DNA from 4 places in the Arthrobacter sp. GW822-FHT05G07 genome. Region 1 is predicted to be linked to each of the others. Evidence: riboswitches for the same ligand, from Rfam matches in the RefSeq annotation. Region 1 holds a riboswitch; each other region holds the start of a gene.

What was found. A riboswitch is a leader RNA that binds a small molecule or an ion and turns the genes downstream of it on or off. The one in region 1 is predicted to bind cyclic di-AMP.
Region 2: linked by a shared signal. The riboswitch ahead of AC1RJY_RS21390 (M23 family metallopeptidase) and the one ahead of AC1RJY_RS02335 (M23 family metallopeptidase) in region 1 are both predicted to bind cyclic di-AMP.
Region 3: linked by a shared signal. The riboswitch ahead of AC1RJY_RS20815 (hypothetical protein) and the one ahead of AC1RJY_RS02335 (M23 family metallopeptidase) in region 1 are both predicted to bind cyclic di-AMP.
Region 4: linked by a shared signal. The riboswitch ahead of AC1RJY_RS13900 (aggregation-promoting factor C-terminal-like domain-containing protein) and the one ahead of AC1RJY_RS02335 (M23 family metallopeptidase) in region 1 are both predicted to bind cyclic di-AMP.

The regions. Positions count from the first base shown of each region.
Region 1 is NZ_JBXALT010000001.1:530,552-534,814, reverse strand. It holds gene AC1RJY_RS02350 (MFS transporter) at 1-84, shown strand, start outside; gene serC (phosphoserine transaminase) at 151-1,281, opposite strand; gene AC1RJY_RS02340 (iron-dependent transcriptional repressor DtxR) at 1,575-2,270, shown strand; cyclic di-AMP (ydaO/yuaA leader) riboswitch at 2,453-2,693, shown strand; gene AC1RJY_RS02335 (M23 family metallopeptidase) at 2,698-3,534, shown strand; cyclic di-AMP (ydaO/yuaA leader) riboswitch at 3,681-3,841, shown strand; gene AC1RJY_RS02330 (NlpC/P60 family protein) at 4,180-4,263, shown strand, end outside.
Region 2 is NZ_JBXALT010000014.1:76,706-80,968, forward strand. It holds gene AC1RJY_RS21380 (TlpA family protein disulfide reductase) at 1-478, shown strand, start outside; gene AC1RJY_RS21385 (vitamin K epoxide reductase family protein) at 520-1,191, shown strand; gene AC1RJY_RS21390 (M23 family metallopeptidase) at 1,220-2,062, opposite strand; cyclic di-AMP (ydaO/yuaA leader) riboswitch at 2,070-2,243, opposite strand; gene AC1RJY_RS21395 (SURF1 family cytochrome oxidase biogenesis protein) at 2,542-3,399, opposite strand; gene resB (cytochrome c biogenesis protein ResB) at 3,389-4,263, opposite strand, start outside.
Region 3 is NZ_JBXALT010000013.1:127,789-132,051, reverse strand. It holds gene AC1RJY_RS20835 (alpha/beta fold hydrolase) at 1-158, shown strand, start outside; gene AC1RJY_RS20830 (DUF6480 family protein) at 271-534, shown strand; gene AC1RJY_RS20825 (ATP-dependent DNA ligase) at 538-1,602, opposite strand; gene AC1RJY_RS20820 (hypothetical protein) at 1,648-1,881, shown strand; cyclic di-AMP (ydaO/yuaA leader) riboswitch at 2,011-2,156, shown strand; gene AC1RJY_RS20815 (hypothetical protein) at 2,159-3,511, shown strand; gene AC1RJY_RS20810 (PucR family transcriptional regulator) at 3,644-4,263, opposite strand, start outside.
Region 4 is NZ_JBXALT010000007.1:223,818-228,080, reverse strand. It holds gene AC1RJY_RS13910 (response regulator transcription factor) at 1-601, shown strand, start outside; gene AC1RJY_RS13905 (sensor histidine kinase) at 623-2,119, shown strand; cyclic di-AMP (ydaO/yuaA leader) riboswitch at 2,253-2,411, shown strand; gene AC1RJY_RS13900 (aggregation-promoting factor C-terminal-like domain-containing protein) at 2,415-3,278, shown strand; gene AC1RJY_RS13895 (dolichyl-phosphate beta-glucosyltransferase) at 3,510-4,263, shown strand, end outside.

The DNA of each region.
Region 1 (4,263 bases):
CGTGGACTGAAGCACTTCCGGGTGGAGTCGCTGCTTGCCCGTCCGGACACGGACGACGACGGCGCAAGCCGGCAGGGCGGATAGCCCACCTTAAAAAGCGGCGGCGCCGTCCGGGAGCTACCCGCACGACGCCGACCAAAGCCCGTGGTGCTACTTCTTCAACTCGCCCACAACGTAATCGATGCTCGCGAGCAGTGCCGAAACGTCGTCCGGCTCGATGGCGACGAAGGTGGCGATGCGCAGCTGGTTGCGGCCGAGCTTACGGTACGGCTCGGTGTCCACCACGCCGTTGGCGCGCAGGACCTTGGCGATGGCTGCGGCGTCAATGGAGTCGTCAAAGTCGATCGTAGCGATGACGTTGGAGCGGTCCTCGGCGTTGGCAACGAACGGCGTTGCGTACTCGGATGCCTCGGCCCAGGAGTAGATACGGTTGGCGGAGTCTGCCGTGCGCTTGCTGGCGAAGTCCAGGCCGCCGTTGCTGTTGAGCCACTGCACCTGGGCGTCCAAGGTCACCAGGGTGGACAGCGACGGGGTGTTGTACGTCTGGTTCAGCTTGGAGTTGTCAATGGCGGTCTGCAGGTCCAGGAAGTCCGGGATCCAGCGGCCGCTTGCCTTGACCCGTGCCGCGCGCTCCAGGGCGGCGGGGGAGAAGAGGCCCAGCCAGAGGCCACCGTCGGAAGCGAAGTTCTTTTGGGGCGCGAAGTAGTAGACGTCCGACTCGGCGACGTCCACGTCCAGCCCGCCGGCTGCCGAGGTGGCGTCCACCAGGACGAGGGCGCCTTCGTCAGCCCCCTCGACGCGCTTGACGGGGGCGGCCACGCCGGTTGACGTTTCATTCTGGGGCCAGGCGTAGACGTCAACGCCGGCTTCGGCCTGTGCCACCGGGCGGGTGCCGGGTTCGGACTTGATGATGGAGGAAGCATCAAGGAACGGTGCCTTGTTGGTGGCGGCGGCGAACTTTGAGCCGAACTCGCCGAAGGAGAGGTGCTGTGCCTTCTGCTCTACCAGGCCAAACGCGGCCACGTCCCAGAACGCTGTGGAGCCGCCCACGCCGAGGACCACTTCATAGCCTTCCGGAGCGCGGAAGAACTGGCTGAGTCCTTCACGGACCGAACCAACCAGGTTCTTGACCGGAGCCTGGCGGTGGGAAGTGCCCAGGATGGTGGTCGATGCGGCAGACAACGCTTCGATCTGTTCCGGGCGAACCTTGGACGGTCCAGCGCCGAAGCGTCCGTCCTTGGGCAGCAGGTCGGCGGGAATGGTGATGCTGTTGTCGCTCACGTGGCGCTCCAATGGGTGTCGGCTAGAGATGGGAGGTGGCATGGGGCATCAACTGCCCCTTCGACACCCCAATTCTGCCTGACACGGCCCGCGCGCAGGAACCTGCGGCCGTCATAGTCCGCTACGTGGAATGCGGGCTCACCGAATGCGACCGGAATTATCCAGAGTAATTCCAAATAAGCTAGGCTGGTGGTTGGCGTTCAGGGGGCGGCGGTGCACACCGTCCGCCCTTGCTAGGGACGCGGTACGGTGGAGATTACGCAAGGAACTGCGTTCGAGGAGAGCTGAGCTGGATGACGGATCTGATCGATACCACTGAGATGTATCTTCGGACCATTTTGGAGCTTGAAGAAGAAAACATTGTGGCCCTCCGGGCGCGCATTGCCGAACGACTGCGCCACTCCGGACCCACTGTTTCCCAGACCATTGGACGCATGGAGCGCGATGGCCTGGTGATTGTGTCCAACGACCGCCACCTGGAACTGACTGAAGTGGGGCGGAAGCGCGCCACCGAGGTCATGCGCAAGCACCGCCTCGCGGAGCGCCTCCTGGCCGATGTGATCGGTCTGGACTGGGCCTACGTGCATGATGAGGCCTGTCGCTGGGAGCACGTCATGAGCGAGCGGGTGGAGCGTCGGCTCTACGAGCTCCTGGAGCACCCCACGGAGTCTCCCTATGGCAATCCCATCCCCGGACTCGAAGCGCTTGGTGGCCTTGCCAGCCAGCCGTTCCCACGGCTCGATGTCAACCTTCTGCAGGCCATGGACGGCTATGCCGCGGATTCCCGTGTGGTGGTCAGCCGCCTCGCGGAGCCCATCCAGGTGGAGCCCGAGCTCCTGACCCAGTTGGACGAAGGCGGAATCCGTCCGGGCGCAAGTGTCTCGCTGGAGCGCGTCGGCGAGTACATCTCAGTACGGGTCCCCGGTATTGAGGGCGCGTTGGAGCTGCCTCCGGAAGTTGCCGCGCACGTCTTCGTCTCACTCAGCTGAGCGAAGCCCCAAAGCACCGTGTCAAACCTCACTTTGCCCGCTTCGGCGCGCGTGTGACCTGCGGTTTTCCGAAAAAGATGATAAAAGCCTCCTTCTCTCAGCGGCCTCCTGTTGATAACGAATTTATTACCGCAGGCCTTCATCCCCTATAGTTATCTACTAGCGCTGATACCAAAGCGTTACCTGATCCGGAGCCGAGCTCTGCCAGCGGATCAGGTGTGTCACCACCACTGGCAGAGGCGGGGGAACCACAAGCGGCTGTCTAAAGAAGCAGCCTTGGGGTGAAGTCCGCAGCAGAAGTGCCCACGTATGCAAGTCCCTCTTGGGATACCTGTGTGCCGTGAGCGCCTCGTGCGGACCGGGTCTTTGTACTCTCTGACCCGAATCCGACAGCTAACTTCGCAGGCTTTTGAGAGAGGAACAGAGTTTGACATCGCAGAACGTCAGGGGTCGCCGCCGCGCGTCCGGCCCCGCTGCTGAGCTGCGGCCAGCCACCGTCGTAACGGAGATCCGGCCCCGCGACACCGAGCGTCAGGTGCGCCGCCGTAAGAGCCCGCTGCGCCAGGTTGCCGACTTCGCCGCTGCCAGCGGCGTCGGGCAGAAGGCCGGAGTTGCGCTTGCCGCCACCGGGCTTGCCCTGACTGTCGGCCTGCCGGCTACAAGCCCCGTCATGGCCACGTCGGAATCAGGACAGACCGAATCGGCCCTCGCCGTCGCCGCCCCCGCCGGCAGCCAGCCCGAGGTTTCCGCTGCCGCGTCGGCCAAGATCGACTTCAGCCGCGCCGCAGTCGCTACTGCCGCGGACCCCGATGGAAAGCTGAAGCAGCTGCTCAGCGCCCAGTCTGCTGGAAGCATCCAGCGCGCCTCATCCGTTGGCACCATGGCCAGCCCCCTTGACACGCTCACCACGGCATCCCCCTTCGGTTACCGCATCAGCCCGCTCACGGGTGGTGCCGGTGACTTCCACCGCGGTCAGGACTTCGTAGCCCAGTGCGGCACGGCTGTGCACGCCGCAGCTACCGGCAAGGTCACTTTCGCCGGATGGCACGAGTACGGCGGAGGCAACCGCGTGGTGGTCGACCACGGCAATGGCCTCGAAACCACGTACAACCACCTGTCGTCCTTCACCGTCCAGGTAGGACAGACCGTGAACCGCGGCGACACCGTGGCCCTGAGTGGCACCACGGGCGCTTCCACCGGTTGCCACCTCCACTTCGAGGTCCAGGTCAACGGTGAAGTCGTAGACCCCATGGGCTGGCTCTAATCCCAGTCGATGGTCGCCTCTCGCATTAGGGAGACGCGCCGTGACCTGAATGTGACATTCAGGTCCAACTGTTGTAGCGTACAGAGCGCATCGGCTTTTTAGGGGGCCGATGCACTTGAGTGGATTGCCTAGCTCTGCCACCGCTCAAGGTCCGTTCGCAAAATCGTCTGGCAGGGGCGGGGGAACCACTTCCGGTCTTCGAAAGAAGGCCTAGGGGTTAAGTCGCAAAGCTTCCGTGGAAGCAGCGTGGCCGGATGACTCCCATCCGAATCCGACAGCTCACCTCGCAGGCACTGGGAGAGGCTACCTACGTGTCATCATGCACTACCCCTGCGCGGCTTAGCGCCCCAACGGTTCGCGCGAACCCGTCGAACACCCTTTGCAAGGCTGCATCATTCACGGCAGGTACCTCGCGCCATCTGGCGCCCGTACCGGCAGCAGCCCCGGCCTCCGCTCTCAGCAGGCCCGAATCAGCATCCCCTGCGTCAACGCTGCTGCACTCCGTAGCGTCCACCGGGACCTCATCCTCACGCTTCACCCTCCGCTAGAAATAATCCGGTTCGGGGTCGTCCAGCATGCCCCCATGTTGGCCAACCCACTACCCGTGTGCACCCCAACTGCACTCGGATACGAAAAGAGAAAATCATGACCAGTGCAAACAAGGTTGCGCGGCACCGTGCTGAGGCCCCCAAGACCAGCTCGCTTTCCGTCATCGCCAAGGCCGTCACC
Region 2 (4,263 bases), on a different contig from region 1:
GAACTACATCGCCGGGGACGGGTCGGTCAACGAATACCCGCCCGGGTCGCGCGGCGCCGCGGTCTCCTTGGAAGGCCGGCTGTTTGACGGGCAAAAAGTTGCTGCCCGGGACTGGGCGGGCAAAGTCGTGGTGCTCAATTTCTGGTACGCGGCCTGCGCTCCGTGCCGGGTGGAGGCCCCGGACCTGGCCGCCCTGCACACGGAATTCAAAGACCAAGGGGTCTTGTTCTACGGCGTCAACGTCCGCGACGACGCCGCCACGGCCGCAGCTTTTGAGCGGACCTTCAAGGTCGAGTATCCCAGCTTCGATGACAGCGATGGCGGCATCCTGCTGGGCATGACCGAGTACGTCCCGCCCCGTGCAGTGCCCACCACCCTGGTGCTGGACACTCAAGGCCGCGTCAGTGCCCGGATCCTGGGGATCTCCCAAAAAGGAACCTTGAAGGCACTGATCACTACCGCAGCTGCGGGATCATGATTACCAAGCCCGCCGCCAGACCACCTAAAAGGACTTCTGCCATGACCAGCACCGCAAAACCCGCCGCGAACGTGAAACCCTCCGATCGTGGGGTTGCTTCAGCTGCTGAGGGGCCGGATATTCCCCGCATGACCCGCAACAAGCCGTTCGGGTGGCTCTTGGTCATCACCGGCGTCATCGGCTGGCTCGCCTCCGGCGCCCTGGTCCTGGAGAAACTCGAGGTACTCAAAGACCCCGGCTACAAAACCGTCTGCGACGTCAATCCCTGGATTTCCTGCGGTCAGGTCATGCAGACCTGGCAGAGTTCCGTTTTCGGATTCCCCAACATGTTCATTGGGATCGTGGCGTTCGCCGTCATCATCACCACGGGCATGGCCCTGCTTTCCGGTGCAACGTTCGCCCGCTGGTACTGGGCCGGCCTGCAGACAGGTGTCACGCTTGGGTTTGGCTTCGCCGTGTGGCTGTGGTCCCAGGCCCTGTACTCCATCCACATCCTCTGCCCCTTCTGCATGATCGTCTGGGCGGCAATGATTCCCCTGTTCGTCTGGGTCACGGCCCGGAACATCACCCATGGAGTCATCAAAGTACCCGCCGGAACGGCCCGCGTTGTCGGTGAGTTCGGCTGGATCATTACCGCGCTGCTCTACGTGGCTGTTACCGCAACCATCTTCTTCGCCTTCAGCCACGTCTTCCTGGGCACATCAGGACTCTGACCCTGGCATCGTGGGCGATGGGCGAGGCTTACATCCATCCCTGCGGATTCACGGTCTGTCCGTTAAGAAGTACCTCGAAGTGCAGATGGCAGCCGGTGGAGTTGCCGGTGGTTCCGGCTGCGGCCAGCCGCTGGCCGGCGGACACGGTCGCGCCCACGGAGGTTTCGATGGAGGCCAGGTGGTTGTAGGTGCTCTTCAGGCCGTTGCCGTGGTCCACCACAATTCTGTTCCCGCCACCATAGGGGGACCATCCGGCTTCCACGACGGTCCCGGCTCCGGCGGCGAATACTGCGGTCTGGCAGGCTGCCACGAGGTCAAGGCCGGTGTGCAGCTCCCCGGTGCCTGAGATCGGGCTGGTGCGGATACCGAACGGCGAGGTGACCGACATGCCGGCCAAGGGCGCCCCGAGCCGGGCTGTTGAGACAGGTTGCGCAGGAGCAGGGGCCGCAGCGGGGATCGGGGAGGCCGCCGGGGTCGTCGCCGCGGCCGCGCCGGCAGCAGCTAGGGGGGTCTTGGCGGGTACCGGCAACGGTGCCTGCTCGGTGGTGACAGCTGGTCGTTCATAACTGATCGAAGCCCCGACAGGGGCTTGGACGGGTGCGCCGGCAGCGACGGTTCCCGACGCCTGCACGGCAGGGGCGGTGCCGGTGGGGGCCGGGCCGGCATGGGCGGCGGTGAGCGCTGCGGTCAACAGCGCGGCGACGCTCAGCGTGGCGGCTGCGGTGACCTGTTTGCGGCGGCTCGCCCGCGCCCCTGCGCCTGGCAGGGGTCGGTGGCGACCGCTCGTGGGGGACATCATCGGGACGGCCACGCGGGGCGACAAACCGGAGGTTGGCTTTCGGCGGCGGCCATGGGGGGATACAGAAGACAAGGGGGATCGATCCTTTCGGTTCGCCTGCGAAGTTAGCTGTCGGGTTCGGGCCAAGGAAAAAGCCCGGCCGTGCCCGGCGGCTTTCTGGCCACCGGCATCACGGCTTCACCCCAAGGCAGGCTTACTGCCGATCCTGGGTCCTCCACCCCCGCCGTCAAAAAGGGATAGTCGTTTGATGCCCCGGGCGGGGTTCAGCGTGGGGCATCAAGGGTCTCAGTACAGAAAAACCTGAATTAATAGTAGCCGCAAAGCATCATCGTTACAATTTCGTGACACTACGTTCCCGTGTCGTGCAGGCGCGGACGCTATCCGGTGGCCGTGGCGGGCGGCCGGTACGCAATTGCTGTGCGTCTCTTCAGATGTGCAGCCAAAGGCTCAACGAGGCCCAGCGCAGGATGGTTCCCGCGCGCCGTGATGTCCGTCCGTTGGGGATTGTCCATGACCCGCGCTGCGCGGGAATCCGCCGCCCTGCGCCAGGGTCACAGTCCCATCGAGTCCAGCAGGGCGTCTTCTTCCTCGGCGCGGGAACGCTTGGGCGCGGAGGGATGACGGGGTTGCTGGACGGTGCTTGCTGTCTGCGCGGATTCGTCCGGGATTTCACGCTCCTCACGGTGGATGCGGGCCTGTTGACGTGCCATGTATCCGAAGCCGACGAACGCCAGAACCCCGAAGGTGATCCACTGCATGGCGTAGGACAGGTTTGATCCTTCCTTGACGGCCGGTTGGGCAAGTTGCTGGGGAACTACGGCGGGCTGGGGGGACTCCGAGGCCATCACCCCGTAACTGCCTGTCATCAAGGGATAGCCCAGCTGGCTCGCGAAGTAGGGCAGGTCGATGCTGGCCAGTTGTCCCTCGGGAGCGTCCCGGCCAAGGTCGGGTTCGGAGGGTTTGATGCGCACCACCGCGGAGATCTCGCCCGGTGGCGGGGCCGGCACGGCATCGGGGTATCCGGGCCGAAGGTTGCCGATCGGCAGCCACCCCCGGTTGATCACGATCGTTTCACCGGAAGCAAGCCGGAACGGAACCACTACCTCATATCCGGCAACGGAGTTATTGGGCCGGTTCCTGACGATTCTCTGGTCCTGGACAAGGTACCGGCCGGACACTGCAACGGTTGTCCACTTCGCGTCGGGGTCGGCGACCTCGAAGTAGGGGCGGGCGTCCTGAAACAGCGCGGGGGGTTTGTCGTAGTTCTCCTGGACCCTGCGGATCTCTGCCACTGTCTGGTTCCGACGGTCCATCTGCCAGTTTCCCAGGCCTATGCATGCGGCGGCGAAAAGTGCGGCCAGCAGCAGCCACCCCACCCAACGCCACGACAGCAGGAAGCTATACGCCACTGTTTTCCTCCCGAAGCTGCCATCGCCGTGCCAACAGGGCGCGGATGGCGGTGGCCTCTGCGGCCAGGCGGTGGTCTTCTCCTCGGGCCAGGAGGCCGTACTCGACCATCGTCCTGCCGTCCTCGTGGGTGCCGGCGCGGACCCAGGCTCGGCGCCGGTTCACATATAACGAAACCATCAGGCCTGTCACGGCCAGCAGGGAAAACGCCAGGACCCCACCTTGGGCGGGGGTGCTGCGCACATCCACTCCGATGTAGCGTTTCAGCCCGTCGAAGCTGATGCTTCCCTTGCCGTCGGGCAGCGTGTACGTGCCACCGGGGGCGAGTGTGATGCCCCCGGCGGGCAGGTCCCTGCCGTTGAGTTGGGTCAGCTTGGCCACGTCCAGGACATAGACGTTTTGCGGGGCTCCGGTGTCCAGTCCAAGGTCTCCGTAGTATGAATTCAGGTTCAGCTGCGGGTTCAGGGGATCGGGATCGAAGCTGTAGGACACACCCTGGTCGTTCTTGATGGCCGAAGGCAGAAAGAACCCGACAAAGCCCAGCTGGGACGGTGCCGCGTCCGGGACCTTGAGCACCACCGAGGAGGTGTACACCCCGTCGTTGGGGATGGACACCACGGGACCGCTGAACGCGGTTTTCCCGGTGCCGTCCTTTACCGTGACGACCGGGGCGTAGCCGTTGCCGACGAGGAACACCCCGGTTTCACCGAAGTAGACCGGTTCGTTGACTTTCAGGATCTGTTCCCGTGCCGGGGACTCCGTTCCGTCTTTGGTGGTCAGCTTTGCGGTGAAATCGATCGGCTGGCCGAACTGCCGGGATGATTCCCTGTCGAAACGGACTTCGAATGTCTCGAGAGTGACGGCGA
Region 3 (4,263 bases), on a different contig from region 1:
TGGCGGGCCCCGAATGGTCGCTCCGGCTTTCGCGGGCCGTGGCCCAGGGGCGACTGGTGGAGATCCCGGGCGTCGGGCACGTGGCTCAGCACATGCGTCCCAAGGCTGTGGCGGATGCCATCCGGAGCTTCGTCACCGCCACGACTCCCCACCGCTGAAGGTAAAGTACGACGCCGCCCCATGGCTTGGGCGCCCCTTGTTGGGTCAGCACGTCCCGGCTAGGCTGACGAAGCAAGCACAATAGTAAGTTTGCTTACGAAAGGGCTGATCGTGACCGACAAAAACTCGAATGAAGAAACCCAGGGCTTCGGCGCAACCGGCGCAACCGGGCCTTACGACACCACCTCCGATGCCGACAGCATCCACGACGATCCGGACATGCGCCAGGACGAAGACGATGACCCCGCCGCTTCCGCCAACCCTGATCCCCTCGACGGAAATGTCACAGGCTTGGAGCCGGGCGGCGGCGTGCCTCCGGGCGAAACCCCACCGGCCGAGGGCAGCATGAGCAGCGACCAAGGCCACGAAGAGTAGGGGCTAGGGCAGCCTCAGGATTTCCCCGAGATCGTAGTCGGCAGGCTCTTCCAGTTGCGAGTACGTGCAGCTCTCGGGGGTCCTGTCCGGCCGCCACCTACGGAACTGCGTGGTGTGCCGGAACCTGTCGCCTTCCATGTAGTCGTACTTTACTTCGATCACAAGTTCGGGGCGCAGGGGCACGAAGGAGAAGTCCTTCCCCCCGCTCCACCGGCTTTGGGCGCCGGGCATGCGTGAACCCCCGGCAGTTTCATCCTGATTGGCCCACTCACCCCATGGGTGCTCGCTGAGTTCAACCTGGTACGGCTCCAGTTCTGCCACCAAAGCCTCCCTGCGGGCCATAGGAAACGATGCCACCACTCCCACATGATGCAGCCGGCCAGTGTCATCGTGCAGGCCGAGCAACATCGAGCCAACAACTTTCGCGGTCTTGTGCCAACGGAATCCCGCCACCACACAGTCTGCCGTGCGCTCGTGTTTGGTTTTGAACATCACGCGCTTGTTGGGTTGGTAGGCCCCGTCCAACGGCTTGGACAGCACCCCATCCAGTCCCGCGCCTTCCAACTGCACGAACCATTCCTGCGCCCGCTCGAGATCCGTCACTGCGGGGGTCACATAGACAGGCGGATCGGCCTTGGCGAGCGTACGCTCCAAGATGGCGCGGCGCTCGGAGAACGGCTTGTCCATGAGGTTCTCGTCGCCCAGCGCGAGGATGTCGAACGCAATCATGGACGCCGGGGTCTTCTCGGCGAGCATCCGGACGCGGCTGTCGGCGGGGTGGATCCTTTGCTGGAGTACCTCGAATTCGAGCCTCTTGCCCTCGATCAGGACGATCTCGCCGTCGATCACGCATTTGTCCGGCAGGTTCTTCCTGAGCGCCTCCACCACCTCGGGGAAGTAGCGGGTCATCGGCTTCTCGTTGCGGCTGCCCAGGACGATCTCGTCGCCATCCTTGAAGACGATGGTCCGGAACCCGTCCCATTTGGGCTCGTAGTGCCCAACATCGGGGATTGTCGGAACGGATTTGGCGAGCATGGGCGAGACGGGTGGCATCACAGGCAGGTCCATAGACAATGTCTACCTGCCGGTGCACGCCGAAGCTAGTGTTAGGCCATGGATATCTCGCTCGTGTTGGCGGCAGTGCTCGGATTCCCGGCCCTGCTGGCCGGCGTTTGGTACTGGTCATCGCGCCGGAGCAGCCAGGGCAAAGTCCGGCGTGGAGCCACCGGCGGAATGCTTGGAGTCGTGGACGAGATCTTCCGGCCGGAAACTCATCAAGCTGTGCAGATCCAGAAGATCCAGCATGAGCTACCTGCCCCGGCGCCAGCCCCGAAGCCTAAGTCATAGAACCCCCTCGCTTGCTCAGACCTACCGCCCGTTACATTAATGTGACTTTACTTTCCGGCTCATGTACCGTCGTAGGGCGACCCGTATCTCCGCTGGGCCGCTTCCGGATTGACGCCGAGCTCTGCCGCAATCCGGGATCCGCCAGACCCGCGGCAGAGACGGGGGACCCAAAAGTTCCCGGACTTACTTCAAGTCCTTGGGGTGAAGCCGCTTAGGCGGCCGGACGGCCTCGTCCGAACCCGACAGCTAACCTCGAAGGCGTTGAGAGGCAACCACCATGTCCCCAACCATGGATCAGCCGCGCCGCGCCCAGACTCAAGGCGAGCGCACCAAGCCAACCGGACGCCGTCGGGCCCAACCCAGCGGATTCCTCACCAGCGCGCAGGCGAACGCCGCGACGCCCGAAAACGCCGTTAAGACAGGCACAACGAACACAGGCACGACGCCGGAACCCGCCACTGCGGCCATGCCCACGGTTGCGATGCCCGCCACTCGTGCGGAGGTTCGTGCGGCCGAGCGGCAGAGGGCAGCCCAGGCTGTGATCGCGCCCGAACTATCGGCCCCCGAAAAGTCCGCGACCGAGCAGGCGGAACCGGCAACTGCGGCGATTCCCGCCGTTGAGGCCGCTCAGGCTGCAGCGCCGGCGTCCACCACACCGGGACCTCCCACCGCGGCCATTCCCATCGTGCCGCCAGCCGCCACGACACAGGGCTCCCAGGAAGACGAGACCTCGGAACCCGCAACCGCAGCTATTCCAGTGGTGCAGCCTGAGACCTCGGAACCCGCAACCGCAGCTATTCCTGTGGTGGCCGCCCGCGCGGAGTCGCCGCGCGGCAAGTCCCCGGCGCAGGTTGCTGCAGCCGCAACGGCCTCGGCGTCCTTGGCCAGCCGCAAGGACGTTCGACAGCCTGCCGCGCGCACAGCAACCAGGTCCAACTTCGGGGCGGGGTCTTCATTTGGCCGCGAACCTCATGCCGCGCTGCGAAAAGCCGCGTCGGTCAAACACATGAGCCAGCGCATGGCCGTGGTTGCCGGTGCCCTTGGCCTCGTGTTGACGGCCGGAACGTTGGGGCAGGCCCTTGAGCTTCCTTTCTTCGGCCAGGAGACCCCGGTCCAGGAAGCCAGTGGCAGCGATGGCCGCACCTCGGCTTCGGCGTCGCCCGCGCCCAGGGCGTCCTACTCCACGGCGTCATCGCCGTCAGCTTCGTCAACAGCAACGGAGACTTCGGAGGCCGGCCAGCCGGCAACGGTGGCGGAAGCACCTCAGGCCGTGTCGCCGTCGTCGACTGCGACCCCCAAGGTATCCCTCGCGGACCCGGTATGGGTTCCTTCAGCCATACCGTCCTCTGTCCCGGCCGCGCCTGGCGCTGCCAGCCCGGTCCCCACGCAGCCGGCTCCTGCGCCGAGCGAGGTGCCGTCGGACACGATCACCACGCCGCCGTCCCCGACGCCGACAACCACGCCGACGCCCACGGTGACACCCACGCCCACTCCGACACCCACACCAACAGAAACTGCTACGCCGACGTCCAAGCCACGGCCGGGCAAGCCGCAGGCCGCAACCACACCGCAGCCCAGCGAGTCGGCTCTTCAGGACATCCTGGATGCAGCCCGGACGGCCCTCAAGTGAGCACCCGGCTGCCCCGCACCTCCACTCATGTGGGATGGCATAGCCGGCACTGCAGCAGCAGCCGGACTGCCACGTTCCGCCGCCGGATGGGGCGCTGGAGCTGCCAGCGTCTGCGGCGCTCGTAAGGACCCTTCAGATGCGCGGCCGCCCCGCCCAGCGCCGCGCCTTCAGGGCCGCATGCAACTCGAGCCGGATCGCGCCACTCAACGGATCAGCACCGATGAGTTGGCGGATCCGGCCGAGCCTGTTGTAGATGCTGCTCCTGTGGAGATGAAGTTTGGCAGCGACGTCCTGAACTGAGCCGTCATTGTCGTACAGCAATTCCAGGACGGGCAGGAGTTCGCCGTTCTTGTCGTGGTCCTCAAGCGTCTGAAAATGCACCGATCCTGTGTCATCCCAGCCGCCGGGCGCCACCAAGCGGTCGAAAAGTTGATAGACACCAACAGTCCGGCTGTCCACCAACTCTCCCAAGGGCTGGTCCACTGCAGCCGCCTGCGCAGCAACCTTTGATTGACGGTACGCGCCCGAGAGCTGCCGGATGACTTGGAAGGGTTCGCTGATGCCCAGGATCACCCTGTCCACCTTGCGGCCCGCGCGTTTTGCAAGCTCCAGCTGATAGTGCACCAGTACTTGGGCGTGGTCCGCCCGGCCGCCCGACTCGCGGAACAACACCACCGAATGCGTCTCCGTTCCGGCGCTGAACAGGGCAGCGTTGACGCCGATAGTGGACTGCAAAGCCGCGGAACGGTGCG
Region 4 (4,263 bases), on a different contig from region 1:
CGTGGCGGTAGCCGGCGACGGTCCGGGGGCAGTAAAGCTGGCCAAGGACTTCAGGCCGGACGTGCTGGTCCTCGACGTCATGCTCCCCGGCTTCGACGGCGTGGAGGTCCTCAACCGCATCCGCACCTTCGCGCCGGAAGTTCCGGCCCTGTTCCTTACCGCCAAGGACGCCGTGCAGGACCGCATTGTCGGTTTGGCTGCCGGCGGGGACGATTACGTCACCAAGCCCTTCAGCATGGAGGAAGTGCTCCTGCGCCTTCACCGCCTGGTCCAACGTTCCGGGGTGGCCGCCATGGACACTGCCGAGCTGGTGGTGGGTGACCTCACCCTCAACGTAGACACCCGGGAAGTAACCCGCGGCGGCGAGGACATCTCCCTCACCGCCACCCAGTTCGAGCTCCTGCGATACCTCATGGAAAACCCCAAACGAGTGGTCAGCAAGGCCCAGATCCTGGACCGCGTGTGGGACTACGACTTCGGCGGCCAGGCCAACATCGTGGAGCTCTACATTTCCTACCTTCGCAAGAAGATCGAAGCGAACCACCCGCCCATGATCCACACCATCCGCGGTGCCGGATACGTCATCAAGCCCGCGGACTAGGCGTTGAGCACACTTTCAGGAGTGGCCAGAAGGTCAGGTGCGGCCTTAGAGACACAGCGCAGCTGGCTCAACCCCTCCACGTGGCACCTGCGCACCAGATTGGTCCTGGTGGCCATGGCCTTGCTGGTCGCCATTTGCTCTGCCGTGGGAGTGGTCAGCTACGCGTCCATGGACATGGTCTTCAACAAGCAGCTCGACAGGCAGCTGGAACAGGCGTCCAGCCGCGCGAATGACTTCGGCAGGCCGCCGTCGAACTTTCCGTCACCCTCCGGAAGGCCTGATCCGCTGGAGGCGCGCGGCCAAGCGGCTGGCACGCTCAACGCAAGGATCGACGGCTCAACCGTGCGTAGCTCCGGTTTGATCGATGCCCAAGGTAACCGCGTCTCGCTTTCGGCCGACGACGAGCAGGTGCTGCTCTCGCTCCCCAGGGACAACGGGCCAGTGGACCGTTCCCTGTCCAACGGCGACTACCGTCTGGTAGCGGTCGAAACCGCGTACGGCGACGTGATTGTGACGGGCCTGCCGCTGGCGGACAAACAGAGTGCGGAGGCCTCGCTCGTGTGGACCATGGTGCTGGTTTCGCTGGGCGGCCTGGTGGTGATCGGCCTGGCCGGCACCGTGATCATCCGCCGCACCATGCGTCCGCTGGAGCAGCTCTCCGAAGTGGCCACGAAGGTTTCGCGGCTGCCTCTCGACGCCGGTGAGGTGGCACTTGCGGTGCGCGTACCGCCGTCGGCTTCTCATCCCGGGACGGAAGTGGGCAGTGTCGGCTATGCCTTGAACCAAATGCTGAACAACGTCTCCAGCGCTTTGGAAGCCCGCCAGGAAAGCGAAACGAAGGTGCGTCAGTTCGTGGCCGATGCCTCGCACGAGCTGCGGACTCCCCTGACCGCCATCCGGGGCTATACCGAGCTGCTGAGGATGACCGAGAACTTCACCGAAGACGGCCGGAAGTCGCTGGCTCGCGTCCAAAGCCAGTCCGAACGCATGACCACGTTGGTGGAGGACCTGCTGCTGTTGGCGCGGTTGGACGAGGGCCAACCCGTGAAAGTTGAGGATGTGGACCTCACTCAGTTGGTGATCGAGACGGTCAGCGACGAGAAAGTCATGGCACCCGATCACATCTGGCAGCTCCAGCTCCCGGACGAGCCCATCACGGTCCGCGGCGACGCCACGCAACTGCATCAGGTGCTGGCGAACCTGCTGTCCAACGCCCGCAAACACACCGACCCCGGCACCACTGTGGTCACCGGCGTCATGCTCTCCGCCGATGGCAGCGCCGTGGTCAGCGTGACGGACAACGGCCCCGGCATTCCGGAAGATTTCCAGGGCCGGATTTTCTCGCGATTTGCCCGCGCCGACGCCGCACGATCGGGCTCTGAAGGCACCTCCGGACTCGGCCTGTCCATTGTGGAATCCATTGTTTCAGCTCACGGCGGTAGCGTGGAAGTGACCTCACGGCCGGGGCGCACGGAGTTCGCCCTTCGACTTCCCACGGTGAGCACCGTAGGCCTGTAACGAATCGGGCAAGGCGACTCACCGGCGTCGTGATCTCTGTTACCTAAATGTGACTTCTGCGGAAACCTCCTGTACCGTCGAAAGGGTGGGTCGCCCCTAGCAGGCCCACATCCGGGATGCGCCGAGCTCTGCCACTTCCCGGAGTCCGTTCTTTCTCCGAGGCAGAGACGGGGGACCCAGAGTCTCCGGGCCAGGCTTTTTGCCGGCCCTTGGGGTGAAGCCGCAGCGTGATGCGCGGCCGGATGACCTCATCCGAACCCGACAGCTAACTCCGCAGGCGCTGAGAGGTAATCACATGTCTGAATTTAACGATCAGACGCGCCCTTCCGCGCGTCGCCGCGACGAGAACAACGCACCGCTCACCAAGTCGCAGTCCGTCCTCAAGAACGCAGCCCGCCAGGGTAAGTCCGGCCACCGCATGTCCGTCGTAGCCGGTGTCGTGGCAGCTGCACTGGGCGTTGCATCGCTCGGAACCGCCGCCAACGCCGCACTGACCCTCCCCGAGGCAAGCCGCGTAGCCGGAACCCAAGCGAGCGCCCAGGTCAACTCCAACAAGTCGGCTGAGATCTCCGCTTCCCTGAATGCTGCCGCCGAAAAGGGCGCAACTGACAGGGCCGCTGCTGACGCTGCTGCCAAGGCAGCCGCTGAGAAGGCCGCTGCCGAGAAGGCTGCCGCAGACCAGGCCGCCGCCGCACAGGCTGCTGCTGAGAAGGCTGCCGCCGATCAGGCCGCCGCACAGGTTGCTGCTGAGAAGGCTGCTGCTGACGCTGCCGCCAAGCAAGCAGCCGACGCCGCTGCTGCCGCCGCCGCCGCGGAAGCCGCAGCAGCTGCTGCAGCACCCAAGGCTGTTGACGACCCCGCTGCTGCCAAGGCCTATGCACTCAGCATCCTGGGCAACTACGGCTGGGGCGCCGGTGAAATGGCTGCCCTGAACACGCTGTGGGAGAAGGAATCCAACTGGAAGACCACGGCGATGAACGCTTCCAGCGGTGCCTATGGCATTGTCCAGTCCCTGCCGGCCTCCAAGATGGCCACTGCCGGCGCTGACTGGGAAACCAACTACCAGACCCAGATCAAGTGGGGCCTGAACTACATCAAGGAGCGTTACGGATCCCCGTCCGCCGCTCTGGGCTTCCACTTGGCCAACAACTGGTACTAAGCCGAGCCGCTTTATCGCCGCGCCCGTTGCCGCCGTTTGCACCAGTACCAACTGGAGCGAATGGCGGGAGCGGGCGCGGCTTTTGCCGTTTCACAGCTGTGGCGCATGGTTCACAGCTCCAGCACGTGGTTCACAGCTCCAGCACGTGGTTCACAGCTCCAGCACGTGGTTCACAGTGAGGTCACAGCTACCGCCTAAAGCGTTCATAATCGGCGGTCCCATGCTGGATACATGACGCTCACAGATCCCACCACCAGCGCTTTGGCACGAAGGACTCATTCGGCTCGCTTGCGTGGCGCGGCGTTGCCCACTGGTCACCCGGCTCTCCTCCAAGGCCAGACGGGTCCGAGCCCCCAGCCCCGACGTCTCCCCGTTGACACCAGTGTTGTGGTTCCCGTCCTGGACCTCACCGTCCCTGTCTACAACGAGGAAGCGCGCCTGGAACACAACCTCCGCCAGCTGCACGGGCATCTGACGAGGTCCTTTCCGCACACGTTCCGGATCACCGTGGCGGACAACGCCAGCACAGACAGCACGCTGAGGATTGCCGAGCGTCTTGCCCGTGAACTCCCTGAACTGACGGTGGTGCGGTTCCAAGAGAGGGGACGCGGGAACGCTCTCCGCCAGGTCTGGCAGTCGTCGCCGTCACCTGTGCTTGCCTACACGGAAGCGGATCTGTCCACGGACCTCTCCGCGCTGGCGCCCCTTGTGGCACCGCTGATCTCCGGCCACTCGGACCTCGCCATCGGCACGCGTTTGGCGCCGGGTTCCCGTGTCACCCGCAGTCCGCATCGTGAGTTCATTTCGCGCAGCTACACCTCGCTCCTGCGGACGGTCTTGGGGGCTCGTTTCTCCGACGCCCAGTGCGGCTTCAAGGCCGTCCGCGCCGACGTAGCGCACCGCCTCCTCCCCCACACCACGGACGACTCGTGGTTCTTCGATACCGAACTTCTGGTGATCGCTGAACGCTGTGGTCTGCGCGTCC